Regions from separate parts of the Cytobacillus spartinae genome, predicted to be linked through region 2. Evidence: riboswitches for the same ligand, from Rfam matches in the RefSeq annotation. Region 2 holds a riboswitch; each other region holds the start of a gene.
The links. Region 2 has a riboswitch for thiamine pyrophosphate ahead of thiW (energy coupling factor transporter S component ThiW). Riboswitches for the same ligand answer to the same signal wherever they lie in the genome.
Positions count from the first base shown of each region.

Region 1: it holds a riboswitch for thiamine pyrophosphate, as region 2 does, so the genes downstream of both, ACFYKX_RS07885 (ABC transporter substrate-binding protein) here and thiW (energy coupling factor transporter S component ThiW) in region 2, are expected to answer to the same signal.
Region 3: it holds a riboswitch for thiamine pyrophosphate, as region 2 does, so the genes downstream of both, thiT (energy-coupled thiamine transporter ThiT) here and thiW (energy coupling factor transporter S component ThiW) in region 2, are expected to answer to the same signal.

Region 1 is NZ_JBIACK010000002.1:383,221-394,355, reverse strand. Features, by position in the region: gene ACFYKX_RS07900 (FUSC family protein) at 1-706, shown strand, start outside; gene ACFYKX_RS07895 (hypothetical protein) at 766-909, shown strand; gene ACFYKX_RS07890 (cell wall hydrolase) at 1,269-1,859, opposite strand; TPP riboswitch at 2,034-2,143, shown strand; gene ACFYKX_RS07885 (ABC transporter substrate-binding protein) at 2,260-3,258, shown strand; gene ACFYKX_RS07880 (thiamine-binding protein) at 3,271-3,564, shown strand; gene ACFYKX_RS07875 (ABC transporter permease) at 3,561-4,322, shown strand; gene ACFYKX_RS07870 (ABC transporter ATP-binding protein) at 4,325-5,062, shown strand; gene ACFYKX_RS07865 (TatD family hydrolase) at 5,063-5,836, shown strand; gene abc-f (ribosomal protection-like ABC-F family protein) at 5,888-7,591, opposite strand; gene ACFYKX_RS07855 (YjcZ family sporulation protein) at 8,005-8,160, opposite strand; gene ACFYKX_RS07850 (YjcZ family sporulation protein) at 8,297-8,401, opposite strand; gene ACFYKX_RS07845 (hypothetical protein) at 8,669-9,070, opposite strand; gene ytvI (sporulation integral membrane protein YtvI) at 9,277-10,308, opposite strand; gene ACFYKX_RS07835 (hypothetical protein) at 10,483-10,683, opposite strand.
Region 2 is NZ_JBIACK010000002.1:50,798-61,932, reverse strand. Features, by position in the region: gene thiE (thiamine phosphate synthase) at 1-493, opposite strand, end outside; gene thiM (hydroxyethylthiazole kinase) at 474-1,301, opposite strand; gene thiD (bifunctional hydroxymethylpyrimidine kinase/phosphomethylpyrimidine kinase) at 1,313-2,095, opposite strand; gene thiW (energy coupling factor transporter S component ThiW) at 2,080-2,586, opposite strand; TPP riboswitch at 2,701-2,817, opposite strand; gene ACFYKX_RS06295 (ABC transporter permease) at 2,951-4,204, opposite strand; gene ACFYKX_RS06290 (ABC transporter ATP-binding protein) at 4,197-5,096, opposite strand; gene ACFYKX_RS06285 (YhzD family protein) at 5,248-5,433, shown strand; gene ACFYKX_RS06280 (enoyl-CoA hydratase) at 5,483-6,274, opposite strand; gene ACFYKX_RS06275 (long-chain fatty acid--CoA ligase) at 6,419-8,032, opposite strand; gene ACFYKX_RS06270 (coproporphyrinogen III oxidase) at 8,196-9,719, opposite strand; gene ACFYKX_RS06265 (Cof-type HAD-IIB family hydrolase) at 10,298-11,135, opposite strand, start outside.
Region 3 is NZ_JBIACK010000001.1:606,496-617,630, forward strand. Features, by position in the region: gene ACFYKX_RS02980 (alpha/beta fold hydrolase) at 1-558, opposite strand, end outside; gene ACFYKX_RS02985 (alanine/glycine:cation symporter family protein) at 812-2,239, shown strand; gene ACFYKX_RS02990 (haloalkane dehalogenase) at 2,283-3,179, opposite strand; gene ACFYKX_RS02995 (MATE family efflux transporter) at 3,259-4,596, opposite strand; gene ACFYKX_RS03000 (VanW family protein) at 4,794-5,663, shown strand; gene ACFYKX_RS03005 (alpha/beta hydrolase family protein) at 5,691-6,500, opposite strand; gene ACFYKX_RS03010 (Fur-regulated basic protein FbpA) at 6,515-6,679, opposite strand; SAM riboswitch class I at 6,773-6,879, opposite strand; gene thiT (energy-coupled thiamine transporter ThiT) at 7,374-7,973, opposite strand; TPP riboswitch at 8,041-8,144, opposite strand; gene ACFYKX_RS03020 (alpha/beta hydrolase) at 8,207-8,812, opposite strand; gene ACFYKX_RS03025 (alanyl-tRNA editing protein) at 9,103-10,305, opposite strand; gene ACFYKX_RS03030 (hypothetical protein) at 10,418-11,135, opposite strand, start outside.

The DNA of each region.
Region 1 (11,135 bases), 330 kb from region 2:
TTTCTTTGTAAGATTAACGACTACTTCTATTGGCCTGGCTGTTTCTACTCTTGTTAATATTTTTATTTTTCCACCTAACTATTCAAAAGATATTGTTAAAAATACGGCTCATTTATACGAACAATCAGCCAATTTATTGATGGAACGAATAAAGGAAATGATGAATGGCAAAATCAATAAAAATAATCTATTAACGTTTGAAAAATTAATGAAGCAAGTTGAGAAGACAGAGCAACTCTGCCAATTTCAGCGTGAGGAATGGAAGTACCATCGCCATACAAAGCTACAAATGCGTGAGTATCATTATGAGCATAAAAAACTTTTTGTTATAAGACAAATCCTTTACCATATTGGAAATTTAATTTATATGCCCGTAGAAAAAGATATCTTCAACTCGACGGAAAAACTAAAAGTGAATCATACCATCAAATCAATATCAAATATTTTAAGTTCTGAGAATCACAATATTCCAAAAGAGCATTCAATATTAATTAATGATCTATCTGAAGAGTTTTGGCAGATGAGGAAAAAAATAGATGTTCAAGATCATACTACTAAACATCAACACTTTCCTTCTAAAGCAATCATTTATTTCGAACTGCTTTCAATCGATGTTTTAGCACAGGATCTTCAGAAAATACATAAAAGCGAGTGGAAACAACAAGCCATTACCGTTCCTGTTCAAAAGTTTAATAAGGATGTATGAAGCTGAGCTAGCATAGTTATTTGCTCGTGGAGTATCCTAACCTTGAGGTGACTAGCTAAATGATAAACAATACGAACGAAGATTATAAAAAGAATCAACAGGACGAAAAAAAAGAGGTCTTAGAAATAAGCTCTACAGGATATGGTTTTGAATCTCATATCACTCCAAAGGAAGAAAATAAAACTACAGAACCGGTTGAATAAAATGAAAAGAACAAGGCATATTTGACCTTGTTCTTTCTGTATATTATTGGTATTTAGTACGAAGTTCAGATGAGTGACTTTTTTAATGTATGAATACGGAAATTTTTGTGCTAGTGGATCGATTTGCATAAGATTTCTTTTTAAAATTAGGACGTTTTGTCAATTTGATAAGCTTAATTAATTTTGTATAAGAAAATCAAGCACTTATGCACGAATTTCCGATTATATGCACGAATTTCTAAATTTATGAACGAATTTCAGATTTATATGCACGATTTTTTCAACTTATCGATTATTCGACTAAATCCGACAAACCAAAACCGCAAAAGGCAAGCCAAAAGAGCCTGCCACAAATACAACTATTTCGCAAAACGATGATTCCCAATTTCAGTCGTAACTGTTTTTGTACGAAGCCACTTGCTGCTAGTCTGATCTGGATTGAAGAAATATAAAGCGTCAGTAGCTTGTCCTTTAAGGGCAATTGCAGCTTCGACAGCAGCTTTTGACTCATCACCAGCTGGATCTTTGATCATTCCGTTATCAACCGGTTGGAATTGTCTTTTTTCATAAATAACATCTTTAATCGTATCTGGGAACTCATCACTTTCCATACGGTTTAATACAACTAATCCAACCATTATTTTCCCCGCATATGGCTCCCCTTTTGCTTCCGCATGAACTAGCCTTGCTAATAAATCTTTTTCCTTTTCTGTGATTCCTTTAGGAACAATAATCTTATCTCCGGCCTTTAAATGGCTATTAAAGTTTATTTGTTGTAGCTCGATTTCAGATACTCCATGTTCAAGGGCAATTTTAAAATATGTGTCCTCATCCTTAACTGTATATATATCAATCCCATCAATCGTTTGGGCAGATGATTTAGAACCAACATTCATTAGTTGGAATGAGAACATGATCATAATTGTAAGTAAACCTACAATCTTCTTCATCGTATCTCCTCCATTTTTTTAATTTAACATACCTACTACGGTAACATACTTTCCCCCTGAATTTTCGCGCCAATTTTTACCACAAGAGATAAAAGAACTATTTTCTAAAATAATACATTCATTTTGCTAGCCAAAAAAAAAGAATCTGTTATAATGAAAATGCAATTAAATAGGTAAGAATAGTAGGGGGACCGGTGTTGCCGGTTGAGATTTCATCCTTAAGATGTTGACCCTTTGAACCTGATCTGGTTAAAACCAGCGTAGGAAACATATTCTAAAACAATGTTGTACATATATTGTTTGTAAATATGCGCCCAGGTTCTTACCTTGGGTGCTTTTTTGTTAGGGTCATTCCTTTTATCCTCTTCTATTCTTGCATGAACAACCTAGGAGGTACTATATGAAGAAAAAATGGTTAGCAATTTTATCCACTGCATTCTTATTAGCTGGGTGTGGCGCAAACGAAGAAAATGAATCTGCAAACGACCCGAAGAAAGAAGAACTAGAGAAAGTTACTGTCGTACTTGACTGGACACCGAATACCAATCATACGGGACTTTATGTAGCAGCTGATAAGGGTTACTTTGAAGAAGAAGGCCTAGATGTTGAGATTATCATGCCTGGTGAAGCTGGAGCAGATCAGCTAGTAGCTTCAGGTCAATCTGAATTCGGAATAGGTTACCAAGAAAGTGTTACACAGGCTCGTGTTCAAGGAGTACCATTGGTGTCAATTGCAGCTATTATTCAACATAATACGTCTGGTTTTGCCTCTCCTGTAGAGAAAAATATTAAAGAACCTAAAGATTTTGAAGGCAAAACGTATGGTGGTTGGGGCTCTCCCGTGGAGGAATCTGTTATCGCTTCACTGATGCAACAACAAGATTCAGATGTAAGTAAAGTTTCTTTTGTAAACATGGGTGATTCCGATTTTTTCACAGCTGTTAAAAGAGATATTGACTTTGCTTGGATTTATTATGGTTGGACTGGTGTTGAGGCAGAGCTACGCGGAGAAGAAATTAATATGGTCTACTTAACGGACTACTCGGAGAAACTAGACTATTATACGCCAGTTTTAACAACAAATGAGAAAATGATATCAGACAACCCTGAAACCGTTAAAGCATTTGTAGCAGCTGTTTCTAAAGGCTATCAATTTACGATTGACAATCCTGCTGAAGCTGCAGAAATTTTATTAGCTGCTGCACCTGACCTAGATGCTGATTTAGTAAAAGCAAGTCAAGAATGGCTATCCCCAAAATATCAAGATGATGCAAATAGATGGGGAGTACAAAAACAAGAAGTTTGGGAGAACTATGCTTCTTGGATGTATGAAAATGGATTATTAGAAAAAGAATTGGAAGCTGAAAAAGCATTCACAAACGAATTTTTACCTGAGTAAGGAGGCATTTGAATGAGCAATGCGCTTGTTAGTATTCAAATACTGCCGAAAACAAAAAATGGGGAAAGTGTAATCCCCTACGTTGATGAGGCAATATCAATTATTCAAGAATCTGGTGTTAAATACGAGGTTCATCCATTAGAAACAACCATGGAAGGAAATCTTGAACATTTACTTCAAATCATCACTCAGATGAATGAGAGGATGATTGAAATAGGAAGTAGCAATGTAATTTCTCAGGTAAAAATTTTGTATCAGCCTGATGGAGTGTCCATGGATAAACTTACGGAGAAATATCGTCCATGAAGACTTCGTTAAAAAGAGGATGGAGACCTGCACTGGTTCTCCTCCTTTTATTCATTCTATGGGAAATTATCGTAAAGGTAGCTGAAGTACCTGACTGGCTTTTACCTCCTCCATCAAAAATAGGAAGTGAAGCAATTATTGGGTGGGGTAATTTTTCTCCACATTTACTTTCAACAACAAAGCTTGCTCTCCTCGGTCTATTGATAGGATCATGCATTGGCTTAGTTACTGCCATTATTCTACATCTTATTCCATTTATTAGAGAATCTGTTTATCCATTGTTAATCCTGTCTCAAAATGTACCGATTATCGTCCTTGCTCCGCTGCTTGTCATTTGGTTTGGATTTGGATTGCTACCGAAAATAATCGTTATAACACTCGTATGTTTCTTTCCAATAACCGTCGCAGCTTTAGATGGCTTTAAGCAAACAGCCCCGGAATTGACTCATTATATGAAAATGGCAGGAGCAACAAAGAGTCAATTATTTTGGAAGCTTGAATTTCCGTACGCCCTACCTTCTATTTTTTCAGGTTTAAAAATTTCTGCTACTTATAGTGTAATGGGCGCTGTCATATCCGAATGGCTAGGTGCAAAAGGCGGTATTGGTGTTTATATGACCCTTTCTTCCTCCTCCTTCCGAACAGATCGAGTCTTTGTAGCCATCTTTGCAATTATGATTCTAAGCTTAATCTTTTTTGGAATGATAAAACTTGCAGAAAATAGGCTTGTTCGATGGCAGAATAAGGGGGATGAATAACCTTGAGTCTCTTAACAGTAAAGAATCTAACAAAACAGTTCGGGAATAACCCGGTCATCCAACACTTAAGTTTTTCGATAAATGAAGGTGAATTTGTTTCTATTCTTGGTCCATCGGGTAGTGGAAAAAGTACCCTCTTTCATCTCATCGGAGGAATCCTTTCCCCCAACACAGGCTCGATTCAATTAGCAGATCAAGAAATTACGGGGAATCGTGGCCATATTAGTTACATGCCACAAACTCCTTCTCTACTTCCATGGAGAACCGTCTTGCAAAACGTACTATTAGGACAGGAATTGCACGGAAAAAAAGACAAAGAGAAAGCAAAAGAGATGTTACAAATAGCTGGTCTTGAGCAGTATATAGATGCATTTCCCCATGAACTTTCTGGAGGTATGAAACAACGGGCAGCCTTTATTCGCGCACTCCAAAGCCCCCAGCCAGTCATTTGCCTTGATGAGCCCTTTTCTGCCTTAGATGAATTAACTCGTCTTGATATGCAAAAATGGTTGTTGTCTATCTGGGAAGAGTATCGTAGAACGATTTTATTTATTACCCATAACATTGAAGAAGCCTTATTCCTATCTGACCGAATCATCATATTGTCTAATAAACCTGCCAATGTAAAAGATGATTTCTTGGTACCTTTTGATAGACCTCGTTCAGAAGAGCTTCTACTCCAAGAAGATTTCTTACACTGGAAAAAGAAAGTACACTTTTCTCTAAAAGGAAGTGATTAATTGGTTAATTTAATTGATGCTCATGTGCATCTTGATCTTTATAAAGATGATGAGTTAGAACAACTCATGACCATGACCAATCAAGTAGAAAGCATAATTTCTGTCTCTTTTCATTTGGATTCTTGTAAGAAAAATTTGCTTTTAGCTGAAAAGTTCGAGAAAGTGAAACCAGCTTTTGGGTTTCACCCTGAACAGGCTCTTCCACCAGGACAGGAGCTTGAAGAACTTTTCAATTGGATTAAAGAAAATCAAGATAAAATGGTTGCAATTGGTGAGGTTGGTCTCCCATTCTACTTAAGAACAGGTAAAAACGTTGTTAATTTTTCATTAGAAAGATATTTAGAGGTATTGGAGCAGTTTATCCTCTTAAGTAAACAATTGGATAAACCAATTGTTCTTCACGCTGTATATGATGATGCTCCAATTGCATGTACCCTTCTTGAAAAGCATTCTGTAACTAAAGCACATTTTCATTGGTTTAAAGGCGATTACAAAACTCTTGAAAGAATGAAGAATAATGGTTACTTTGTTTCAGTTACTCCTGATATTGTATATGAAAAAGAAATTCAAGATCTGGTTCGTTGTTACCCACTAGAACAAATAATGGTTGAAACCGATGGTCCATGGGCATTTGAAGGGCCATTTAAGGGTACTCTTACTAACCCGACTATGATGAAGGAATCTATTAAGGTCATATCACAAATTAAGAAGCTTACTGAACCTGAGGTGTTAGAGCAAATTTATAGGAACACAAAAGATTTTTATGGGCTCTAAATACGTTAATCCTAAACCCCAGCTAGAAGTATCCTTGCTGGGGTTGAGTCTTTAACCTAATAATTGCTTTTTCATTTCCATAAGCTGTTTAAATTGATGGTCCAATTCCAAATATTTTTCTTCCCCTGGCGTAAGAAAACTTAGTTCACCTAAAATCGCCGTTATTTGGTTATTGATGACCATAAGTTCCTCTTCCTTATGACTATCTCTGGACTTTTTTGATTTTTCGGTTCCTAAATACTGTTTAAGCCCCTTTTCAAATCGCTTGATTTGTTTATTTTCAAAAATTAGCAGCTTATCGCTGAGTCTTTCAAGAAAATAGCGATCATGCGAAACGGTTAAAATGGTACCTGTAAACTCAGAAAGCGTTTCCTCTAGTTGCTCCCTGCTTGGTAAATCTAAATGATTTGTCGGTTCATCGAGTATCAATAAATCATAGTTCTTCATTAGAATATCAGTTAGCTTGACACGAATTCGTTCACCTAGACTTAAAGAATTGACTTTCTGTATAATCTTATCCTGTTTTAAACCTAAATTTGCAAATATCGTCCGGGCTCTGAAAATCTCAGATTGATGGGATAACTGTAGCGAGTCTATGGCACTCATATCCCCTGGTAGATCATGAACGTCTTGACTTAAGTAAGCGATTTTCAATGATTCACTCTTCCAGAGCTCACCTTTTGTTAATTCCTCTTCTCCGAGCAATAACCTTATAAAAGTAGTCTTTCCGGCCCCATTCTCACCTATGATTCCTACTCTTTCTCCGTATTTAATATAAAAATTCGAATCGGTAAATAATGTGTTATTTCCGTAGTTTTTCCCTATACCACTGGCCTCTATTACTCTTTTCCCGCGCTTACCAGATGAATCGAACTGAAACAAAATCTTCGTGTCCTCTTTAGGTTTATCAATTTTGTTTTTTTCCAGTTCCTGCTCTAACCGCTTCAGCTTTGACTTGACCTGAATATCCATCTTTTTTGCCTTCACTCGGAAATATTCTTTAAATCCATCCTGTTTCGTTGACTCACGATGTGCTTTATCAGACCATCTAGAAAGATTCTCCATTTGTTGTTCAATTTTGGCCTTGTATCGTTGCTGATTTGTATATTGATGTTCCTGTACCTCCCTCCTTTTTTTCTTTTCTTCCCGATACTCGGTGTAATTCCCACTGTACTGAACCAACTCACGATCCTCTATTTCAAATATTCGGTTGACGGTTTGGTCGAGAAATGATCGATCGTGTGAGATGATGAGGACAGGACCATCAAATGATTTCAATTGGGATACTAGCCAATTTAAACCTTTAAAATCCAAATGATTTGTAGGCTCATCTAAAATAAGCATATCAGGTTTTGTTGCCCAAACCTTAGCAAGAGAAAGCTTTAATTTTTCTCCGCCACTTAAATGCTCCGCCCTACTGGGATTCCATTTAGAAATATTCCCTAAGCCTAGTTGACTCGTATGAATCAATAATTCATGATTCTCTAAGTCAGTATAAACTTGCTGAAAATCATTCACTGTGTAGTCCACAGATTGAAGTAAATAGCCAATTTTAAGTGAACCATTTGGTGTTTCAATAACACCTTTATCAAAACCAATCTTTCCAAATAGGATATTCGCTAAGGTCGTTTTACCGCTTCCGTTATAACCGACTATCCCAATTCGCTCGTTCGCATTTATTGTAAATTTAATATCTTTTAATATCTCTTTGTCACCAAAGCTCTTATGAATTCCGATTACTTTCATCATCGTCATAAAAATCACCTCTCCTAATGCCGGAGAGAATTTGACATAAGAAATCCTCTCCGGAAGCCCGAAGAGGATATAGTTCGCCAAATATAAAAATATATAGAGCAAAAAAAGGCCATGCAAAAACCTAGCGTTTACTTGCTCAAATACATTTACAAAAAAGGGCATACTAATCCTATTCTTCGGAAATTTGCGTTATAGTGATCACAGGCAAACAGCTAAATTTCTTATCGCTATCAACCTAAAATCCTTATGAAATAAATCCTTTCATACGCTTCCTAAAAAATAAGATTAATACTTCATTCCCCTTTATCATTCCCTTCAAATAATTACCTAAAGTATATAAATCCTTCCACTAATTGTCAACATAAAAAGCAGAGGTTAGCCCCTCTGCTTTTTACAACCCTAACCTTATCTCATTACCACTTAAAGCAAGCAGCACCGACAATGATTAATAGGATAAATAGAACTACAATCAGCGCGAAGCCTCCACCGTAGCCAACTCCTCCAACTGCCGTTGGCGCTGCATAGCCACAACCGTATCCATAGCCACCATATCCGCCATATCCGTACATGTTTAATATCCCCTCCTTTTAAATAGGCCTCAATTCGTGAACATGTTCTATTTAATAATAGAAAAACACATTAGCCTGAAACTGCTAGGTTTCTAACTGTTTACACACACGAATGAGTTTAGTTTAGAACCTTTTATTAGTAACCGTATCCGTAGCCCCAAGAAGCACCAATGATAATTAAAAGAATGAACAGAACAACAAGTAGCGCGAATCCGCCGCCGTATCCAACAGTACCTGACATTTTTTATTACCTCCTTATTTTGAGTCAATATATCCTATTCATTTGACCCAAAAAGTGCGAATAGACAAACGCACATTTTTTAGACTTTTTCATCATGTTGATTTGCCTACAGGCTAAAAAAGGTTATCCAGTAGGCGTTTATTGAATCATTCTCCCTCTCAAAAATGGGCTTATTTAAACTGATATTCAGTCTGTAAAATCAATCAATATTGTCCTCTAGAAAAACAAAAAAGATCCCTCTGTGTAATACCACAAGGGATCTCTTTATTATCTCGATGCATATTGAGATTTAACGGAGCTAAGTTTGTAAGTTTTAGGATTTATTTGCTTAATGTTTGTAAAACTAAAATCGTACTCTATTACTTGTTGTAAGGGAATTTCTAGCCATCTGGTTACCCCGTATTGGGACAGTTGCTCCCTGTATACTGGCTTACAATTCTCTAGTAAACACACCTTTAACGTTTCAAATCCATCAAGGCTCTTAATTGTATTAACGATTTCTTCCTTCATTGATTGGCTTGTTAATACTCGTTCTGTTTTTGATGGTAAAGGAATTATTAAAGCATTATCTCTAATTTGTTCCTTTAAAGCTAGATTTGAATATGCTAGTTTTTTAAGCATCCGATTTAGCTTCCACATGTTAATTCCTTCTAAACTGTTCCAAATCATGTTACGATAGTCCTCCATGTCTAGTTGAAAAATTCCCCAAGCACCTCAATTGAGTTTGATATTATATCGCCATATCAACTTACTAGTTATTGCTTGATCTCTGTTTGGATTCTTTACGTATAAACATATCATAGTATGATGGTTCTATAACATTGCCAAAATAACTAAGTTTATTATTTTAGTATAGGTACTAAGATTTAAATCCCTTATATTTTAAAATTCATTTTTAAAATATTTGCCTTCCTTAACGTATCAAACACGATCACAACTGCTGGACCTGCAAATAGTCCAATAAATCCTAATAGCTTAAATCCTATATATAGACTAATAAGTGAAGCTAATGGGGAAATCCCTAGATTTGTAGAATAAACCTTAGGCTCTATTGTTCGTCTAATGACCGTAATAACAACAAACAATATAATCAAACCAATGCCTAAGAAATTATCCCCTTGCAGGATTGCTACAATTCCCCAAGGCACTAATACAGAGCCTGTCCCCAAAATAGGTAGAATATCCACTATAACAATTAACAAAGAAATTAAGACCTTATTGGAAACGCCTAGTACTGCAAGTCCCACAAAGGCCAACATGAAAGTAAGAGCGCTTAGTATAATTTGAGCTTTAATAAAGCCAATTCCTGCACTAGTTAACTTATTGGTAACTAATGAAACTCTAGTTTTTGTCTCTATGGTTAAATATTGGGATAATTTTTGCTTTAAATTCGGAAGCTCCAGTGTAATTAAAAATAAAGCAATTAGATAAATTAAAAATTCTATTAAAAAGCCTGGTATTGCTGTAATTAAACTAAATGCAGACGAAAACAAGGTTTGTAAAAAGGAATCTAGCGAATTAACACTATTTTCAATCGTATTTTCTACAGATAGTACCACCTCACTTGGTAAGGTTTCTAAGTATTGGTACATCTGTCTTATAATCGGTAAAAGGGTAGACAAATAAAAATCTTGTACTAAGGTTGGGGTGTTTTCAGATAGGCTCGTAATTTGTTCTATTGTGATTTTCAGAAGCTGATACCCGATCCCAATTAGTATTAAAATATAGCTAATAAAAGCTAGAATTACACTATTTACTCGGCTTAAGCGAAACTTTTTTTCAAACCAATTTACCAAACCTTCTAATAAAAGTGCTGTGACTAAAGCTAAGATTAGCGTAATGGTATACGGGATAAATACTACGCCAATAATGAGCCCAACTAAAATAATGATGATATTCTTCCTCATGAATTTCTCTCCTGTTTGGTAATCGAATAGATGGATTGTCTTTACAAACTATTTACAAAAAGCCCCATCGTAAAGATAGGGCTCTATCTGGTTTTGTTAGAATATGAATTTACATTGCAGCTTTTGAAAAAACAATTTTTCTTTCGGAATAGCATTAATAAAGCTTACCACTTGTTAATACCAGAATCCCCCATAAGGTACTGGATAATATGGCACTGGATAAAAAGGATATATTGGCGGCCTTGCAAGGGCACCTATTGCCAAGCCACCTAATAGCCCCCCTAAAAACGGAAAGCCAAAACCAAATGGTCTTCCAAAAAAAGGTCTTCCAAAGAACGGTCCTCCAAAAAAGATCCTTTCGTCACCACGGTACATAGTGGGCACATACTGATAACCAGTATTCAACTCAATTTCCTCCCCTATTTTTTCTAGAGACTGTTATAAAATCATTGTTTATTTTGTAATCTTTTACCGAAAAAGCAGAAAAACAAAAGTTAAACAACAAAAGCAAAAAACAATCTCACTAAAGGATATGTTCAATGTTCGTAAAATTCTTGGGTGAATGTCCTCATTATTTATTAGTTTAAGAATTTTAGGGTTGTAGGAAACTGATACAAAAATCTGACTGATTACACTATTGGTTATGTCCTTTAGGATAGTTTATTCTATTTTTAATTAAAATGGAATTTTTATTATTTTGTAGATTACCTAAATGGGGGTTATTATAGGTTGGACAGACATAAGGCGTTTTGAAGTAGTATAAATTGAGATTTACAAAATATAGCGCACCGTATCGTTACTTTGGAAGTGTAGAATTATTTCAAAGT
Region 2 (11,135 bases):
TCCCTACCGATGGAATATTTACTTTCGTATTAATCTCTTTTATTAAATCATGGTGAATGAGCTTTGCATCATTCTTGGTAGAGGTTGGGAAACAAGCACCTACTCCGATATAATGTGCGCCTGCCATTTTTGCTCTCGTTGCTTCTTCAATCGTTCTTGCCGAAACGCCTAGAATCATGCCATCAGGAATCATTGATTTCACTACTTTTGCAGGGAGGTCACTTTGACCAACATGGATCCCGTCTGCTTCAATAGCCAATGCGATATCTACGCGGTCATTAATAATGAGTGGGATTTTATAAGAAATTAGTAACTCTTTTAATCGTATTGCTTTATTATAGAATTCATGACTAGAAGAATTTTTTTCCCTTAGCTGAACCATCGTGACTCCGCCTTTTACAGCTTCTTCGACTTTTTTAAGTAGAATATCTATGTGCATATCTTCCTTTGTTACTAAATACAACTTTAAAACTTCATCCATACTCCACTTCATATATTCTCACCTCTCTCCCCCATGTATCTCCATCCATACTAGAAAGCTGATCCATTAGCTTAACTCTATATGTTCCCAATCCATCCGCTTTTTCCAGAGCCTTCTTTGCTCTTTCTCCGCATACTCCCATCGTAGATATTCCAGCAACTGCAGCAAGATAGTAATCGTTTGTAACCGCTGAAAATGAAGCAATTAAAGAGCCTGAAGCACATCCCGTTCCACTTATCTTTGAAAGCCATTCGTCTCCATTTTCAACTATGCACGCTCTTTGTCCATTGGTGACAACATCTATTTCCCCACTTATTACCACGATTGAATCGAATGCTGTTGCGACTAGTTTCGCAATCTTTATCACATCATTCGAGCTCTCTTCAAGATTTACCGAATCCACACCTTTTGCTTTTCCGCCTAATCCAACTAAGCTACTAACCTCAGCGTAGTTTCCTCGTATTATACAAATATCAATTTCTTTTAGAAGTTCCAGTGCTTTGTTTTTTCTAAAGCTTGAAGCACCAACCCCAACTGGATCAAAAACAATGGGAATCCCTAGTTGATTGGCTTTTTTTCCAGCTACTTTCATAGATTGGTACCGCTCCTCGTTAAAGGTCCCAAGGTTTAGCAATAGGGCATCAGCTTTACTAACGATTTCCTCTACTTCCCTCGTGTAGTCTGCCATAACGGGGGATGCGCCAATCGCTAAAGTAACATTTGCACAATCATTAATCGTAACTTGATTGGTGATATGGTGAACTAATGGATTGTTGTCTTTAATAAGCTTAAAAAGATGCTTAATTTCACCACACTTCACGTATTTACCCCCTACCATAGCTGATGGAAATGGTGAGTCGGCCCGTGTCCTTGACCAATAGAAATACTATGCTGGATTGCACCGGTAATGTATTCCTTAGCCAAATGTACTGAATCTACCACACTATTTCCTTTTGCTAAATGTGCAGCAATTGCCGAAGACAAAGTACATCCCGTACCATGTGTATTTTTTGTAAGTATTCTTTCTTGGTAAAAATGATGAAACTCGGTGCCATCATAAAGGACATCAACTGGGTCTCCTTCTAAATGTCCGCCCTTCAAAAGTACATATTTAGGTCCAAGCTCATTTAGTTGTTGACATGCTTCCTTCATATCTTCCTCACAAAGAATTTTCCTTCCTAAAATGGCTTCAGCTTCTGGAAGATTTGGGGTCACAATCGTTGCTATAGGAATTAGGTCTTCTTTTAATGTCTGAACCGCTTCGTATTCAAGAAGGTGATGACCACTTTTTGATACCATTACTGGATCAAGAACAATATTCGTTGCCTTAACATTTACAAGAGTTGATACAACTGTTTTAATAACGTGTGAGGATGATAGCATCCCAATTTTCACTGCACCTACTGGAATATCTTCTAATACCGCTTCCATTTGGTCTTGAATGATGTTTGTTGGAATGGTCGCAATGGAACGTACACCTGTCGTGTTTTGAGCTGTTACTGCAGTAATTACTGACATCCCATAAACCTTTAGGGCTGAAAAGGTTTTTAAATCAGCCTGAATTCCTGCCCCACCACTGGAGTCTGACCCTGCGATTGTTAATGCTGTTTCCACCCTAGTCCCCCTCTTTCTCCAACCTTTTTAAAATACGCTGTTAAAATAATAAAACCAATCGTTGCTCCACTCAGTGAACTAACAATAAACGCAGGAATAAAACCAAATAGAGTTGCTTCACTTCCTAAAAGCAAAGTCGCAATGGGATAAGAAAGCATAGCACCGAAAATCCCTGTCCCGATCACTTCACCAAATGCTGCATAGATGGTCTTTTTGGTTTTTAAAAATACTAATCCTGCTAATAAAGCACCAATCATACTTCCTGGAAAAGCAAATAATGAACCAGTCCCCATGATGTTCCGGAGCAACGAAACCGTGAAGGCTTGAGCGACTGCATAGTAAGGTCCTAATAGGACAGCTGATAATACGTTGATGAAATGCTGCATAGGAAAGACCTTTGCAAAGCCAATTGGAATATAGAACATGTGGCTTGTAAGGGTTCCAATTGCGACCATCATCGCTGTCAAAGTCATTTTGTGTGTTTTCCTCATAAAAAAATCCCTCCAATGATGTAATTTCTTAGCATGGAGGGAAGTTAAATATGCAAATTTCTATTGTTGGAGTCAAAAAAAGCAGACTCCAGCAACAGGAATCTGCGTATGTAGACGTCAGTCAATACACTTCCCTCCGCTGGTACTAACCAGATCAGGTAAAAGGGTCAAAGACTTAAATACGGGTCTTACTCTCAGCCGGCCATTTATCCGGCACCCCTAGTGACACATATTATGCTATTTTCATAGCTACTATAACATAACCATATTTAGTTGCAAACAAATTTTCATCAAAACTATAACCAATATATGAAAATACCCTTTTTAAATACTCAAGAAGCTCCGATAAACGGAGCTTCTCTCATTAATCATTTTTTGTTAAATCAATGGCTTTCTTAATATCTTTAAAAGAGTTAGATTTTCCGTACATAAGTACTCCACCTTTATATACCTTTGCACCAAATACAGCTAATATAATAATTGTTACTAAAAGAATTCCGATACCAAGAATCGGCTCCCACACTGGTAATGATAGCATCCCTACTCGCATGAACATGAGCATAGGTGTAAAAAACGGAATATAAGAAGTAATCGTTATGAATGGTGTTTCTGGCTGACCTAGCCCGAACATGGCAATCATAAAGCCCGCCACAACCATTAGTGTCATTGGCGTAATCATCTGCTGTACATCTTCAATTCGACTTACTAAAGATCCTAAAAATGCAGCTAAAGTTGCATACAGGAAATATCCGAGTACAAAAAACACGACAGCGTAGATAATGGTTGCAACAGGAACGTCACCAAAGCCAAAGAAGCTAAAGAATCCGCCTTCCATTGAGCTTAAATTTTGTTTAATAGAGAAATACCCTACCCCTAACAAAACAGCTAATTGCGTTAAGCTAAGTAATCCAATTCCTAGTATCTTTGCAAACATTTGCTTAATAGGAGATACACTTGAGATCAAAATCTCCATAACGCGTGATGACTTTTCCGTTGCTACTTCCATGGCAATCATGTTCGCATACAGAATAACAGCAAAATAGATAACAAATAGTAAAACATAAACAAGTCCTCTAGCTTGATTTAACTCTTCTGCCGTTTTCGCATTTTCTTCAAGAGCCACTCGCTCAAACGAAATAGGTTCGTATAGTTTACCCAATTGTTCAGAAGTTAAATTGATTTGTGTTGCTGCAAGCTGAGTTTTAATCTGTTGTAAAGAAGATTGTAAATCCATAGGTAAACTAGTATCTGCAATCGTCATGGATTTATAGGTAGCAATAGGAAGATTTTCATTGTTAAAAGATAACACTAGTAAACCATCATAATTACCTTCTTCAACTTCCTTCTCTCCATCCGCTTCACTAGCATCTAATTTCGTTAATTCAACTTCCTCATTAACTAAATTTAATTGTTCCTCCAAGGGTTGAAATAGTGCTCCTGTATCATCAATGACAGCAACTTTATCACTATCTTCTCCATCATTAAAAGTACTGATTATGTTTTCCAAGTTGGTTAATGCTAGAATAATACCCACTGTAATAATGGTTGTAATAATAAATGATTTTGTTTTTAATTTGCTCAGGTAAGTATGAAATAATATGATCCAAAAGTTATTCATAGGATGCACCTACTTTCTCTATGAAAATATCATTTAAGGAAGGCTCCTCTAGAACGAATTTTCGAATAAAACCCTTTCCTACAACCTCACTTAAAATTTTCTCAGCAGTCTCTTCTCCCTCAATTTGTAGATGAATACCTTCCGGAGTTGTTTTTGCTTTAGTCACACCTGGATAGTTTTTAAGGAACCCAAAATCTAAATCTCCATGAATGATTAAATTTTTTCTACCAAAACTGCGTTTAATCTCTTTTAAAGATCCGTGAACAACTGGGCTTCCTCTATGCATGATACACAAATGCTCACACATTTCCTCCACATGCTCCATCCTGTGACTTGAGAAAACAATCGTAGTTCCTTTCTCTTTTAAATCAAGAACTGCATCTTTTAGCTGTTCTACATTTACAGGATCGAGGCCACTAAACGGTTCATCCAGGATTAATAACTTTGGCTTGTGAATAACGGATGCAATAAATTGAATTTTTTGCTGGTTCCCTTTAGAAAGTTCCTCTACCTTCTTATTGGCATATTCAGGAACTTTGAATCGATTTAACCAATAGTCTAGCTCTTTTAAAGCATCTTGCTTTTCCATGCCTCTTAATCTGGCTAAATAGACAATTTGATCCTTAACCTTAAGCTTTGGATAAAGTCCCCTTTCCTCTGGTAAATAGCCGATTAAATGGCTAGTGGTATAGTTAATGGGCTTCCCATCCCAACTAATAGAACCTTCACTTGCATCTAAAATCCCCAATATCATTCGAAAAGTTGTTGTTTTTCCGGCACCATTTGCCCCTAAGAATCCGAACATTTCCTTCTCTGGAATCGATATTGACAAAGCATCTACAGCTGTAAATTTTCCGAACCTCTTCGAAACACCTTCTAGCTTTAATACCATCTCTCATTCCTCCATTTCATTAACTTATACGGGTAAGTTTTAAAAAAGGTTCATTTTTCCACAAAAAATTTTCTTTTGCAAGAAAGAATAAATTATGCAAGAATAATAGTATAATCAACTATCTGAATATTGAAATTAGGGGGATTTACATATGAAAACTTACAAATTAACAGCTTTTGAAGCAAATGGAGAGAAAATCCTTGATGAAGGCTTTGAGGCAAAGGATGACAACGAGGCAAAAGCTTTAGGTGAAAAAATGCTTAAAGAAAAAGATGCTCTAGAAAAAACACACAGATGCACCTCTCCAAGTGGAAAGTTAATTCTGTTCCACCGTTAAACAAAAAGACTGGTCCTCTACAGAGAGCCAGTCTTTTTGTTTAAGAGCATTATTTTCCTCTAAATTGAGGCTTTCTCTTTTCAATAAAAGCTTGAATGCCTTCCATGTGATCTTCTGTTTGTCTCATTTTATGTTGAGCATATTTTTCAAGCTCTAACGTCTTTAATAAATGTGGGCGATTTCTTTCCGCAAGAATCTTTTTCGTTTTAATCATCGCCTGTAGTGGCTTTGCTTGCCACTCCGCAATTTTATTATTTAAAGCCTCTTTATAATCAACTGCTACTTCATGAATTAACCCAATCTTCAATGCCTCTTCAGCTGATAACGGTTTACCTTCCCAAATTAGGTGCTTTGCTTTATCTTCTCCTAATCTGCGCTCTAAGAAGAAATGAGCTCCCCCATCTGGAATGAGTCCGATCCCAATAAAATTCATTGCTAGCTTACTATTTTCATCAGCAAGTATGTAATCAGTTGCTAAGGCTAAGCTTAATCCTAGTCCAGCAGCTGCACCGGATACAGCACTTATTGTTACCATTGGAAGGCTATAAATAGTTACAACCAATTCATTAATAGCATCCATAATATTGTAGAAATCGTTTTCATCTTTAACCGTAGAAAGCATGGATTTGATGTCTCCACCGGAAGAAAACGCTCGCTCATTTCCTGTTAATACAACAATATCAATATCATCGGATGTGCTAATCTCCTTTAATCTTGCAACTAGCCCCTTAATCATTTCCTTATCTAATGCATTTAGGCTTTGTGGGCGATTCATTTGAACAGTTGCTACGCGTCCTTCAACATGAACATTCACCGTGTTTGTTACAAACTGAGTAGACATTTTTATACCCCTCCCATTTATCTCACTATTTTTATTATATCGGCTTTACTATATAGAAAAAACCACTTTCCTAATATTTATGAATATTTTTGTAATTTAATAGATGAAAATAGGATCAGAGATAAATCTCTGACCCTTTTAAACTTAATTCTTTTGTAAGTAATCTTTTTGAACTTGATCTCTTAAAGCGCGTTTTAAAAACTTTCCGACCGAAGTCTTTGGAATTTCTTCTAGAAATAAAATATCATCTGGAAGCCACCATTTTGCAAATTGCGGTTTTAAGAAATCGTAAAGTTCCTCTTTTGTCGCTCCATCTTTTTCTTTTAAAACAACACATGCAATTGGGCGCTCCTGCCACTGCTCATGAGGAACAGCTACTACTGCTGCTTCAAACACTGCTTCATGTGCCATTAACGCATTTTCAATATCAACAGACGAAATCCATTCTCCACCACTCTTAATTAAGTCTTTCGTTCTATCTACAATTTTCATAAAGCCTTCTTCATCAAGTGTGACAACATCCCCTGTATAGAGCCATCCATCACGGAATGTGTCAGCCGTTCTCTCATCTTTAAAGTACTCAGATGCAATCCACGGACCTCTAAGTGCCAGTTCTCCCATCTCTTTTCCATCCCAAGCGACTTCCCCGTCTTTTCCAACGACTTTCATTTCTAAGCCTGGAACTAATATACCTTGCTTCGCCTTAATTTCTAGCTTTTCTTCTTCTGAAAGCTCCTCTTGATAGCTTTTTAAAGTAGAAATAACTGCTAAAGGACTCGTTTCCGTCATACCATAGGCATGCTTAAATGGAATGTTATGCTTCTGTTCAAACGCTTTAATCATTCCTTTTGGTGCAGCTGAACCTCCACATAGAATATAGCGAAGATTGCTTAAATCATATTTCTTTTCTTCGAGTTCCTTTAACAGCCCTAACCAGATGGTTGGAACACCAGCTGTGATGGTAACTTTTTCTTCTTCTAGCAATTCTGCTAAAATCTTCGGAGTAAAATATGGTCCAGGTAGTACTAGAGTTGTACCGAACCAGACTCCTGCAAATGGCAATCCCCAAGCATTAACGTGGAACATTGGTACGACAGGTAGAGCAACATCTTTTTCACTAACAGCCGCACTATCAACCATTCCTAGTGCCATACTGTGAAGAACGGTTCCTCTATGAGAATATACGACCCCTTTCGGATTACCTGTTGTTGCTGATGTGAAACACATACCAGCAGGTGAATTCTCATCAAGGTCGTCAGGATACTCGTAATTAGGGTTCCCCTCTTCAAGCAGCTTTTCATAGTGATAGACAGGAGATAATGTCGTTTCTGGAAGCTCATCCTCATCTGTCATAATGACGTAAGCTTCAACTGTTGTGAATTCATCCTTACATTTTTCTATTAATGGAACGATGTCAGCGTCTATCAGTAATACTTTATCTTCAGCATGGTTAATAATATATGAAATATGTTGAGGTGCTAAGCGAATATTAATTGTATGAAGTACTGCACCACTACATGGGATTGCAAAGTAAGCCTCCAGGTGACGATGGTGATTCCATGCAAGTGTACCAACCTTATCTCCTCGTTGTACTCCAAGCTTTTCAAGACTATCAGCTAGTCTTCTCGTTCTTTCAGCCATCTCCTTATAAGTAAATCGTTCAATCCCTTTTGTTGTTCGTGAAATGACCTGTTTCTTAGGAAAATACTTCTCTGCTCGTTTGATCATTTGCGTCATTGTTAAAGGTGTTTGCATCATAATAATTTTATCCCTCCATTTAGTAAACGCTTTCAAAACCTAGCTCGTAAAATCTTATGACAGGCTATATATAAAACATTCTCTTTTTTTCGAAAAAATCCTGTCTGTAAATTCATAATATTAGAATAATTTAACATCAAAGGAAAAAAGAAGCCTAAACGAGTTAGACTTCTTCTTTCACATTGGTATTTTTCATAAATAATTCATTTAAGATCTTTATTTTCTTATTCGTATAATCTTCGAATCCATCATTATACGATTTAGGATCCTTTGGATTTGCAAATTGAGTGATTTTTCCTGTCACTGGATCAATAAACTTACTAGCTGCCCCACAGCCTAAACCAATGATGGTTTGTTGTTCTTCCATAATCATAATATTATAGATGCTCTCTTGGTCCCGTAGAGAATACCCGACATTCTCAAGATTACCAAGAATGTTTTTTTGGCGATACAGATAGTACGGAAGATAATTGTGATCTTTTGTCCACTTTTCAGCAAGCTCCATCATATCCTCTACTTCATTCCGATCAGCCACTTTGTATTTATCCTTGTTCTTTGTCATCTCAGAAGCACGTTTAAAGGAAAGCGTATGAACCGTTAATGATTCAGGCATTAGTTTTTCCGTTTCATTTAAAGTATGAGTAAACTCCTTGACTCCCTCTCCTGGCAAACCAATAATTAGGTCCATGTTAATGTTATTCATCCCCATTTTTCTTGCAAGATGATACTTTTCAATCGTTTCATCAACCGTGTGATGTCTCCCAATTGCTTTTAATGTCTCTTGAATATAGGATTGAGGATTAATACTGATCCGGTCAATATTCCACTTTTTTAGTACCTCTAACTTTTCAGGAGTTATCGTATCAGGTCGACCAGCTTCCACCGTTACTTCACGAATATCCTGAACATTTGGGAATGAAGCATACATCTCTTCATACAGCATGTCCATCTCTTCTGCTGTAATGCTTGTCGGAGTCCCACCACCATAATAGACCGTGGTAATGTTGATATTGTTATCTTTTAACCACTTACCAATTTGCCTCATTTCGAAATGAAGGCCGCCTAAAAAAGAATTCACTGAACCTTGACGTCCATTAATCGCGTAAGCAGGGAATGTACAATACGCGCACTTAGTTGGGCAAAAAGGAATGCCAATATAAATGCTTACTTCTTTTTGCAATTCATACAAATCTGGTACTGCCGTTAATTGTCGATCAATGATTTGTTGCATTAAAAATATTTTCTCATCCGTTATCAGATACTCATCCATCAACTTCTTATGTGCCTCTTCTTTTGGCATACCTTCTCGAAGTAGTTTATGGAGCAGCTTGGTTGGGCGAATTCCCGTTAAAATTCCCCACTTCTGAATCATACCTGTCCAATCTTGTAAAACGGTTAAATATACATGAGACACAGCTGTTTTTATTCGTCTAAATCGGTCTTTTTCAGTCTCATTATTAGGGAGGTCTTTTTCAAAAGAAGCAGTGAAAATTTGACCCGATTGATCTGTAAGAGTTGCTCGAGCCTTTACTGTTTCCGCGATAATTAGGGCAAACTCTACGGTAATGTCGGTAGACTTGCCTTTATCCGCGAATAGTATCTCAGTTTCTTCAAAGAATAGGTTTGCTATTAATTGAAGGGGACGATGAAACCGCTCATCTTCAATACCTTTTATATAAATTTGCATAAGATCACCTTTAAAATATATTTGAACATAAATTTGTCTTAAAAAGTTAACTTTTTTAAGTGTACTGAATGGATGTTATGAGGTCAATAAATTAGGGAGACTAGTTTTTTGGAAATTCAGGTTATAGCATGGTTATTCTCGAGGTGTATTCCGGAGTATATTGGACTTGTTCCACCTTATTTTCGCCGTCCACATGGTTATAATGGACATATAGAGCAATATATTCGCCGTTGCTTTTGTTTTATTGGACAAACAACCACTTTTATTCGCCAAACCAAAAACTTATTCGAGCGCAGTCAGGATATCGGCTGCTTTTTTATATATTTCGGCAAGTATCTAATAGTTATCGGTCACTTTTTCACATATTTCAGCGAGTATCTTACATTTATCGGCGACTCTTCACAACATTTCGGCAAGTCCTAGGATATCGACCACACTTCACACCTTTCTGCCAGCCTAATAATGTTAACCAGCCCTTTAATTCCCCCCGACTCATCGCAGTATTGTTTAGCAACCTCATCACACACGAAATAAACCAAAAAAGGGATGACCACCAAAGTATGATCATCCCAAATAATTTATTTAATGATATTCATTTTGCGTAGGAATTCAATCGGTTGCTGCTTTCTAAAATGCTCTTTTACCATGTACCCGACACCTTGTTGGTTATTTGAACGAGTTACCCAATCAGCTGCCTGCTTTACTTCGACAGGTGCGTTACCCATTGCAACTCCCAATCCTACTTGCTCGAGCATGTCAATATCATCGACGGAATCTCCGATGACAACCATTTCATCTCTACTAATTCCCAGTTGTTCCCCTAAGTATAACAATCCATTTAACTTAGAAACTCCCTTTGGGACAATATCTAATCTTAAATCATTTAATTTTACAAGATCAACCTCTGCAAACATACTTTGCATTGCTTTTTGGGCATCTTCTAAGTCTTCTTTATGTTCAAAATACACTTCCATTTTAGGAGGTGTTGACGGGTCATCTAGTAGAGTATCACTTAATGTATCAACGAATTGCTGAGAATAAAAGACAGGGTCGCCAGAAGTAAAGACTGTCTTTGCTAGTAGATTATTACTTACTTTTGATTTATTTGCTAATGAATATTCTTCGTGAACAATTCTAATTTGGCAGGAAAAACCTTCTAGTAAACGGACAATCTCGAAAGTAATGTCTTCAGGGATACGTTTTGCCTGAATGGGCTTGCCTAATGTATCTGCAATATATGCACCTCGGTGAGTGACAAGTTTAGAATCTAACTTTAAAGCCTTCGCCACCTTTTTTGCAGATGGAAAGCTTCTAGAAGTAACAAGTGTTACATAAATTCCTTTTTGACGAACATATTCTACAGCTTCTTTTGTTGACTTGTGAAGCCGACCATTTGATTGGAGAAGTGTTCCGTCG
Region 3 (11,135 bases), on a different contig from region 2:
GCTGAGAAACTCTTTGTTTGCTAGTAAACGACCTGGCTGAACTTCATTTAAAAATTTTTCTAGATTATCTTTTGTCTGATAAACCATTAATGTATCAAATGCTAATTGTATATCTGAATCCATCTGTGTTAATTCATGTTCATCCCTTTTAACAACCACTCTTTCTGGGACCGTTCTATTCTTTTGATGAAGTGCTGATGCTAACAAACACAACCCTTTTACATTTGAAATTCTTGAGTGCATAATACCTTGTGCAATATAGCCACCAAAGGAATGTCCAATGAGTGAGAACTCTTTTTGAGGCAGTGTTTGATCAATAAATTTTAAAATAAATTCCAGCATATCCTGTGTACTTTTGATTTTCTCATCTATCATACTTTTTCCATGTGCAGGAATATCTATATAAATCCGTTGAAACCCTTCAAACGTATCAAAGATTGGTTCCATCCAAGCTTTCATAGATTGATGATCGGTTCCCATTGCATGAAGAATAATAATCGGATGACCTTCCCCATATATCTCATAAAATAAACTTCTATTCTCTAAATAAAATTGCATTTCCTCTACCTCTCTCCAACTTTTTTAAAAATTTTCATATAAAAAATTTACCATTTTTACTTACGGTTTAAAATGATAAATGTTGATTTTACAATGTTTTCATTAGAGGTATTACGGACACCGAAACTATTACACTTAAACGCGTTAAAGTTGTAAACTTTTTACCATTGACCAATAAGAAAAATTTTTAGATAATTCAAACTATCAAAAACACAAAAAATCCACAATATTAGACATCTAGGAGGCGTTATAAATGGAATTCATTCAACAAATGGTTGGACATGCAAATAATATACTGTGGTCTTATATATTAATCGGTTTACTTCTTGGTCTAGGACTTTACTTTACAATCAAAACAGGATTTGTACAGATACTTAAGTTCGGTGAGATGGTGCGTGTACTAAAGGACAAAAATGAGGGATTGCCCGGAGAAAAATCGATTTCCTCCCTTCAAGCTTTCTTTATTGGTTCAGCAACAAGAATTGGTACAGGAAATGTTGCAGGTGTAGCAATGGCAATTGCAGTTGGTGGACCTGGTGCTGTTTTCTGGATGTGGGTAGTTGCCATTCTAGGAGGAGCTAGTGCATTTGTTGAAAGTACACTAGCGCAAATCTACAAAGAAAAGGATGCAAATGGAGGATTCAAAGGTGGCCCTGCCTACTACATGAGAAAGCAACTCGGATCAAAGTGGTTGAGCACTATTTTTGCTTTTGGAATCATTATTTCTTTTGGATTAACGTTCAACGCGGTACAAAGTAATACCATCGCTTCAGCATTTACTAATTCGTTTAAAATCAATGGGGCGTTTGTAGGGATTCTTTTAGCAGTTTTAACAGCATTTATTATTTTTGGTGGAGTTCAACGTATTGCCCATTTTTCAGTGATCATCGTTCCAATCATGGCATTTTTCTACATTGCATTAGCAGGTTTTGTTGTTATAACAAATATTTCTCAAGTTCCTGCTGTACTTTCTTTAATTGTAAAAAGTGCATTCGGATTTGAACAAGTGTTTGGCGGTGGTGTTGGTGCTGCTATCATGATGGGGGTAAAACGTGGTTTATTCTCAAATGAAGCTGGAATGGGAAGTGCACCTAATGCGGCTGCGGCGGCAGTTGTCTCTCATCCAGTAAAACAAGGTTTCGTACAAGCATTGGGCGTATTCTTTGACACATTAGTCGTATGTACTGCAACAGCCTTTATCATTCTTCTATCAGATTCATATACAACTGGTTTACAAGGTATTGAGCTAACTCAAGCATCCATGGCAGAGCACTTCGGACCATGGGCAAGCATCTTTGTCGCAATCGCTATTTTCATGTTTGCATTCAGCTCGATTATCGGAAGTTACTATTATGGAGAAGCAAATATAGGGTTTGTTCATAAAAGTAAGGCAGCTCTATTCATCTACCGACTAGCTGCTCTAGGAATGGTTGTGTTTGGTGCAGTGGCGAGTTTGCAAATTGTCTGGGACTTCGCGGATTTAGCTATGGCTATCATGGCGTTAACGAATCTTATCGCAATCGGATTACTAGGAAAATTTGCATTTAAGGCGCTAGATCACTACATGGAGCAAAGAAAACAAGGATTAGATCCTGTATTCTATGCAGATGATATTGAAGGATTAAAAGGTGTAGAAAGTTGGCCGGTGCGTCCTAATCAAAAATTAAAGAAAGTCGTTTAGATAAATGAAGAGACTTGAGAATTTCCTCAAGTCTCTTTTTATATCAATCCCGTACACGTCTACCGATAAATTCTACAATATGACCTGCAATTTCCTCTCCTTTTTCTTCTTGAAGGAAATGACCAGCATTTTTAATTATGATTTCAGGTTCGTTTTTAGCTGTAGGAATAAGTTTTCTAAAGAAGCGATCCCCGCCACGAGTGATTGGGTCACTATCAGAAAACATAACTAATGCAGGCTTTTCCCATTTAGCTAATACAACACGGGCTTGTCTTAGTCGCTCTGCTCCTTCATCATCATATTGCATTGGTACGAGAAGAGGCCACTTTTGAGCACCAGCTTTATAAGAGTGATTTGGGAAAGGAGCTTCATACCCTGCAATTTCTTCAGGAGAGATAGCATCTTTATCAGCTAAGCTTCTTGTAATAATTTTTCCAATCGGTAAATCTGGCGTACGTTCCACATATTTTCTCCAAACTTGGAATCCTTCTGAAGCCGGAATATCTCCAGTAGGAAGTCCTGTATTCATAATGACTAGCCTAGCTGATCTATCCTCTAATTCTGTTGCAGTAATAAGACCAATGATTCCTCCCCAGTCTTGTACGACATAGGTTATATTCTTTAAGTCCAACTTTTCTATAAACTCTTTTAGAGCACTTACATGCATGTCTATACTGTAATCATCCATACTTGTGAATTTATCTGATTTCCCAAATCCGATAAAATCAGGGGCGATTACTCGATGATTTTTTGAAAGTGTTGGAATCATTTTTCGATAAAGGTAAGACCAAGTTGGTTCTCCATGAAGACAAAGGACCACTTCCCCCTCACCTTCATCTAAATAATGCATCCTTAAACCGTTAATAGAAATGTAATTCGATTGAAACGGATAATCCTTTAGATTCATGAAATGTTCATCTGGAGTTCGAATAATATCCAAGCCTTATTCCCCCTTATCCTGTTATCTCTTTAATAACATTCGGGGAACAGGCAATATATTCCTGCAGATTAAATAGATTCTACTCTTTTGAAAATAACTTCTGTTGATTCCATTTTCCATAACGGTAGTAAAGAAAGGCAATAATGGAGCTAATGACAAAACTAACTCCCATCCCAAGGGCAATTCCTTTTTCGCCAAGAAGGTCAGAAAGAAGATACGTTAAAGGATATCTAAGTACCCAGAATGAAATGATATTCAAAATCAAGACTTGAAACATAGCTCCTGATGCTCGAACAACTCCATTTAAAATAAAATTAAGCCCTAAAAAAGGATAGAAGAATGCGATTAAAACTAAATATTCGGTACCAAATGAAAGTGCCCCCTCATCTTCTATAAATAATCCAATCCAAATATGTGAAGAAAAGAAAATTAGCACTCCAATCATCATCATGGCAACGAAATTGTAAACAACACCGTAGAGAGCTATTTTATGTACTCGTCCCCACTGATTAGCACCAATGTTCTGACCGGCCATACTATTCACAGCAGTTCCTAATGCCATTGCGGGTAACATGATAAGGCTGTCAATCCTTTGAGCTGCCCCAAAACCAGCAACCACATCTTCCCCGAAGGAATTCACTACGCTCATAATGGCCATTACACCCGCTGAAATCACCATCATTTGTAACCCAGAAGGTATCCCTAGTTTTAAAATCAACAGTACCTCCTCTTTATTAGGCAGTGATGGGATTGTAAAAGGAACTAGCTTTTTTCTAAGGACTATAATTAAGCCGTAAAGGAAAGCAATTCCCTGTGATAGGATGGTTGCATAGGCCGCTCCATTTATCCCTAATTGAAAAACGGAAATGAAGATTGGGTCCAAAATCGTGTTTAGAATTACTGCTAACAAGACAAAGTAAAGTGGGGTTTTACTATCACCCACAGATCGCAGTACTGTTGCAATAAAATTGTATCCAAGGAGAAATAGAATTCCGATAAAATTAATTTGTAAATAAGTAGTGGCATCTGAAATCATATTTTCAGGGGTATTTAGAAATCGTAAAAAATTTTCAGATCCAACATAACCGAGAAATCCTAGAACAATCGATAAACTTGTTAATATGACAACAAAGGCATTTAAATAGCGTTTTAAACCATCCTCATCCTCTTTCCCTTTTTGTTGGGACAATATGGTTAAGGTTGCATTGTTTATTCCAATAATAAAGGAAAGAACGGTGAAAATAACTGTTCCTGAAACCGCGATGGCTCCTAATGCATTGGCTCCCAATAAGTTTCCAATCCAAAGGCTATCAATGAACTGATAAGATACCTGGAGTAGGTTCGTCATCATAATTGGGGTTGAAAAAAGGAGCATACTCTTAAAAATATCTCCTTTTGTAAAATCATATTGCTTCATCTAGTAACACCTTTTTCAAAATGGTTTGTTCTTTTATTATTTCGAACTTTTCTTTAGAATGCGAACAATCTGCTTCCTCGGAAAATTGAACCAATTGTTATCATCCGATTGAACCCTAAAATACTACATATACTATATTAGGGAGGTGAACTTGATTGATTCGTTTATTTTTTTCAGTCATTTTGTTTATTGTTGTTATGCAGACAGGTATACACCAAGGCTCAGCAAAAGAGAACGAACTGTTATTTCCAACCTTTACAAAAGAGGATTATTCACTCCCATTACCAGGTAGCCCCCTATTAGATTTAGAAAAAGTTGACCAACTAGCTAAGGAACTATCAGAGAAAATATATGTTTCTCCAAAGAATGCAAAGTTAAATGATGTTGGACAAATGGTACCTGAGGAATTAGGAGTTAAGCTTAATGAGAAAGAATTTAAATCCCAATTCGTAGAATACTTTTACCAAAACAGTCAGAGCAATATGAAAATTCCAACCCTATCCGTTTATCCAAAGGTAGATAGTGAACTACTCTCACATATTAAAAACAAACAAATTGGTTACTATGTTACATATTTCAATAGTCATAATAAGACTCGCTCTCATAATATTCGACTATCAGCAGAAGCTATAAACAATCACGTCGTTTTTCCAGGTGAAAAATTCTCTTTTAATGAAGTAGTAGGTAGACGAACAGAGGCAAAAGGATATTTAAAAGCACCTGTTATTGTTAGAGGTGAGCTATCTGAGGGAATTGGTGGAGGAATCTGTCAAGTTTCCTCCACTTTATTTAATGCTGTAGACCGAGCTGGGATGGACATTATCGAAAGGTACTCCCATAGTAAGAGCGTCCCATACGTTCCACCAGGCCGCGATGCAACTGTGAGTTGGTATGGACCCGACTTTTCTTTTAAAAATATGACCAATCAACCGATTTTAATTAGATCGAAGGCAGTTGGCGGGACGATATTCGTTATGATCTATTCATCAGATCTTATTAATAATGAACCGAGGAATGTTCAAAGCATGTCAATCGACCTTCCAAAGGAAATTCACTTGAGCGATTAGTCACAAGAATCATAATTAGGGATTTTCTTATACAAACTGTTCAATCATGATTTTGTCGTTAATCCACTTTTTTGTTGTGTCCATTAGTTGCTTGAAGTGAGCTGAAGAAGAATAAGTATGATTCGCACCATGAATGATTTGTTTTGTACACGAACCATCTTTGGCTCTAAGTAAAAATTCTTTTTCATACGAATGGCAATAGTGAACGGGGATATCCTTATCATCAGTGCCATGAATAATGAGGACATCTCCCTTGAACTTTTTTGCTTCTTCTAGTGGGTGGAACTTTCTTAGTGAATTGAAATATTTTTCTGAAAAGCTATAGCCTAGATAATCAATAGAGGTAGATTTTTCTAAGTTTCTAAGATTATTCATACCAACGATTTTCGCTATATCTTCATATGGGTTTGCCACCGCTGACCAGAGTATGAGCTGCTTTACCCGAATATCTCTAACCGCAGTTAACAGAGCAGTTGCTCCTCCTAAGCTATGTCCAAGAAGAGTGACCTTATTTGAATCAACTTTATCTATTCCAGAACAAAACTCTATCACGTCTATCGTTTGCTCGATTAATTCGTCTAGACCAGAATTTCCGTAGTTGCCTTCACTCTCTCCGCAGCCACTGTAATCAAATCGAACGACTATACAACTTTCTGCCGTCAGTTGATTAGCGGACTTAACAAATAAACGATCCACGCCTATTCTACTGCTCGTAAAACCGTGGCAAATAATGATTAGAGGATATGATACATTACTTTTATTTAGATAAGAATCCGGAAAATGGATACTACCAATTAAGTGTTGGTTTCTCCACGGTATCTTAATTTGTGTACACATTGGATCGCTCCCCTTTACGATTCGTTGTTTTGAATATGACCTTTTCCCTTAATAACTTTTTCATATTCTTCCTCAAGAACGGATAACGGAAGCTCAAATAGTTGCTTATTACCTTTTTTATAGATTCCAAAATAAAGAAGTTCATCGATAAGTTGTTCCTTTTTCAATGTATCTTCCATTTAACACCCTCCTACTGTTGGACATAAAAAAACCTCCTCTTATCGTCAATTCCAGACAATAAGAAGAGGTTGGTCTCGTATAGGAAGCCGCTCATCTTATCTTTCAAGCTCTCTAAAGCTTGTTGGAATTGGCACAGTTCTCAAACGAGTCCGCTGCCGAGGTTTCATAGGGCCACTCCCTCCACCTCTCTGGATAAGAAAATTAATCTTATTAAGTTTATAGGAATTAATATAAAACAATATAGTCTTTATGTCAATTGGATTTTGACTAATGATGACGAAATTAAGAATATTTGTGTAAAATTAATAAGAGATATGACCCTGGTTCAAAATTGAGCGAAGAGTATTTCCTTGGTTTACTTTCTTAGGTTGTATCGACTTCGGACACTAAACTGGGGGTTCCTCCTCTTGCTATGCGAAGTTGAACTGACTTCGGACTCTACACGAGCTTTTTCTTATTGTACTGTTCGAAGTTGAACTGACATCGGACTCAACGCTAGCTTTTTCTTGTTGTGCTGTCCGAACTTAAAACTAACCTCAGTACGTCCACGGTGATATCACTTAGCATCTGAAGTTCCCCTACCTTCTGACTTTCTAAGAATGTTAGATTCAAGTTTTTATAGGAGACCCACCAGCTTGATCAAATATACTCTATTGAAAAACCGACACATATACAAGGTGTCGGCTCTCTTAACTATGAAGCATTTTTTTGATTGATGCTGATGTAAGTTGGTTTTCTTTGAAGAAGACGTGGTGCACTCGAAATCAGAAGTACTACGACGATTGAGCATAGGATGGCAGCTCCTAGCATCGTTCCTCCATTTACAACTAGCGAGTATAATACAGGTGACATTCCCTCTGGTGCATACTCTCCCCAGAAAATGAATCCGGCCACGAAATGCCAAAAATAACGCGCTAAACTACCGACAAATGTGGCAACGACAATCCAAACCATCGCGGTTTTCTTATCGCCTTTTTGTAAATAAGAATGAATAATTTTATAGAATAGACCGGCAAACCCAACAAAGGCAAATGCAATAAAGTATTCAATGGCAAATTGAATAGGTGTTAAGAAATAGATATCTCCTACCGCGACCTGTAATAACCCCCAAAGAAAACCAGACAATAACGCTACTTTATACCCCCAGCGAAACGCTAAGATAAAAATAGGTACCATCGCGATCGAGATTGAAATCGCTGGTGAGAGTTTAATAGAAGGTAGCAAATCAAGAATCAGTGCGAATGCAGCAAAAAAAGCCGCTTCAATCATTGCTAGTAAGCCTATTTTTTTCATAAAAAAATTCTCCCCTTTTCCTAGTGAACGGAACCCCAAGGGAGAATATGAAAGCAGAATGACAGAAGCATCTACAAATCCACATCCCTGCGCTAGCATTAACTAACAGGTTCAAAGGGTCAGAATAGACAAACTATTCACTCTCAGCATATAGCTCCCCTTGTGGTTACGTTTTATTTAGTTATGTCACATCAAAGTATAACCTATATTTCCCTACTTTGGTAGGAAAAACTTTAAAAAACTTTTTTATACCATTCAGCAGCTTCCTCTACTTCTGTTCGGGTTAACTGATGACCATTATATTCCCAGTGAATGCTTGTGTTTGCACCAGCATTTTCTAAAAACGTCTTTAAATCCTTCGATTCCTGTGGGGTACAAAGTGGATCATTTTCACCGGCTGTAATGAATACATGAACCCCATTTAAGGTTGGCAACTCAATCCCTCTTCTTGGGACCATAGGGTGATGTAGGATCGCTCCTTTTAACGCATCCTGATAGTGAAATAATAAGCTTCCTGCTATATTCGCCCCATTGGAATAACCGACTGCAACAATATGATTGCGATCAAATCCGTATTTTTCAGATGCTTCATTTAAAAATTCATATAATTCCTTCGTACGAAAAACAAGATCTTCTTCATCAAAGACACCTTCTGCAAGTCTACGGAAAAATCGAGGCATTCCGTGTTCTAAGATATTTCCTCTTACACTTAGAATAGAAGCAGTTGGGTCAATCATTCCCCCAATGGGTAGTAAATCTTGCTCGTTTCCTCCAGTCCCATGAAGCAATAGCAGAGTCGGTTTAGTTTCATCGGTACCTTTTTGGAATATATGTTGCATTCAAATCCCCCTCTTCAACTCGAAGTTATTCTCACAAATGCAGATATCTTGAATTCAAAATAAATTTTAGTCCAGTCTATATGACATGTCAAATCATAGGGATGCAAATTTCTTAATCAATCGTTTGATTAAATTACATTCTCCATTGAAGAACTGTTTTTTTACATATAAATCTTCCGGGACATGGTTAATATATCTATGATTGTGTCCTTCATCTCTGGAAAATGAAGGACAGCTTTACTTCCAATCCAAAAATTTAAGAAAACACATTTATCTCGCCTATCATTATGCTAGCCTTTTAATTTTTCCAATGTTAATGATAAAAATTCTTCGGCTGAGAGATTTGTTTCTCCTCCACCTTGTGCTTGGGATTCACTGCCTCCTCCCTTTCCATCAATAACTTGTAAGAGCTCTGCAGCAAGTTGTTTCATGTTTAGGTTAGATGCGGTACCCCGACTGAAAACAAATTGAATTTTGTTCATCGTCTTAGATACTAAAAAGACATTTGCACTTTTCGCTCTACTGATGACCATACGGGCCATTTTCTGAAGCTGCTGAAGAGAATAGTCATTAAGTACATCTTTAATAATAAGTTGTTCATTAAACATCATTGGTTGTTCAATCAATACTTGGACTTTATGACTCATTATATTGTCTTGAGCTTCTTCCAAAGATTTTTCCAATTCTTTTTTGGTTTCTAACACTCTGCTTAATGCATTTTCCATCTCTGATTCAGGAGCGTTTAAAAGTTGGCTCAATTTCGTTAATACTAAATTTTTCTGATGTAGCTGGTGTATGACTCTATTTCCGCAAACAAAAGACACACGGATCTTTTTTCGTTGTCTCTCCCAATTTAAGATCTTTATTGCCTGAACCTCACCTGTGCTATTTGGGTGGGTTCCACCACACCCGTTATAATCAAATTCTGGAATGATGACAAGTCGAATATTTTCATCAACGGTCGGTTTCTTTCTTAGTGGATATTGCGTGACCTCTTCCTTTGAGATCCATCTTGTTTCAATCGGTCGATTCTCCAAGATGATTTGATTCGCTAAACTCTCTACCTGAACTAGAATTTCTTCCTTTATGTCATCAACGTCAAGATCTATCGTTAAATAGTCTTTACCAAGGTGAAAGCTTACGGTTTCAAATCCATATAGCTCAACAAATGCTGCAGATAAAATATGTTGTCCTGCATGTTGCTGCATATGATCAAACCGTCGCTGCCAGTTTATTTCTCCCGTAATTTCGTTTGTATCTTCCGGAATTGGATTTGCCGTGTAATGTCTTACTTCACCGTCAACCTCTTCTACGTTTATCACATCGTGTTGATTAATTTTTCCTATGTCGTGTGGTTGACCACCGCCAGTAGGATAAAAGGCCGTCTCAGATAAAACAACAAAGTGATCTCCAGTAGGATCTTGGCCTTGTTTTACTACCTTTGCTGAAAATGTTTTTATGTATGGATCAAAATAATATAATCGATCTTTCATTTAAAAATATCCCCTTTTTAAACATATGTAATAGTAATAAAATAAGTTTTTAGAGCTTATTGGTCAAGTAAGACGAACAAAAATGGACCACAACAGAATTAGGCTGAAGTGGTCAACTTTGTTGATTATTTTCACTATAGATCAAATTTTTAAAGAGAGTTGAAATATACAGCATTAAACAATGGATAAAAATATTTAAAGTTGAAACATGAAATCGCTTTTTCACCACTTTAGTTTCATGAATAACCCAATCTAAGAAGCTTGCGAATACTAGAAAAACCCCTTTTGGGATGAGTCCTCCCTTTTTAACAGTGATAGCGGAAAGCAATGATAACAAGATTGAATATAACGGAGCTAGGATAAAATGTTCTTTCCATGAATGAATTTTACCCAAACCAAAACGGAATTTTCTTACCACAGCCATAACATATAATATGTTGACTCCCGTAACTAAGATAGATAAAAATAAGGAAATGAATAGTATGAATCTAGTTCCTTTTTCTAAATGGTTTTTCCAGTAGTCACTCAAATTATAGAACACAGGCAAGAAAAAGCTTGTAAAATAAGATTTCCACCATAGAGTACTATAGACTTTCGTTTGAATAAAATACTGTTCAACTAGATAGAAATACACGATAAAAAATAATTTCCCTACCCAACCCAGTTTAAATGTTCTTATAAATTGGGAGGTAAACGGGACAAAGATTGCTTGTGATAAAATCGCCCCAAGAATATTATCTAAGTAATTGTTTCTTAATATTTTGGGCTTGTATTTATAAGCATTAAATAGATTTAATACAATGTATTCAAAAAGATATGCAAACCCTATG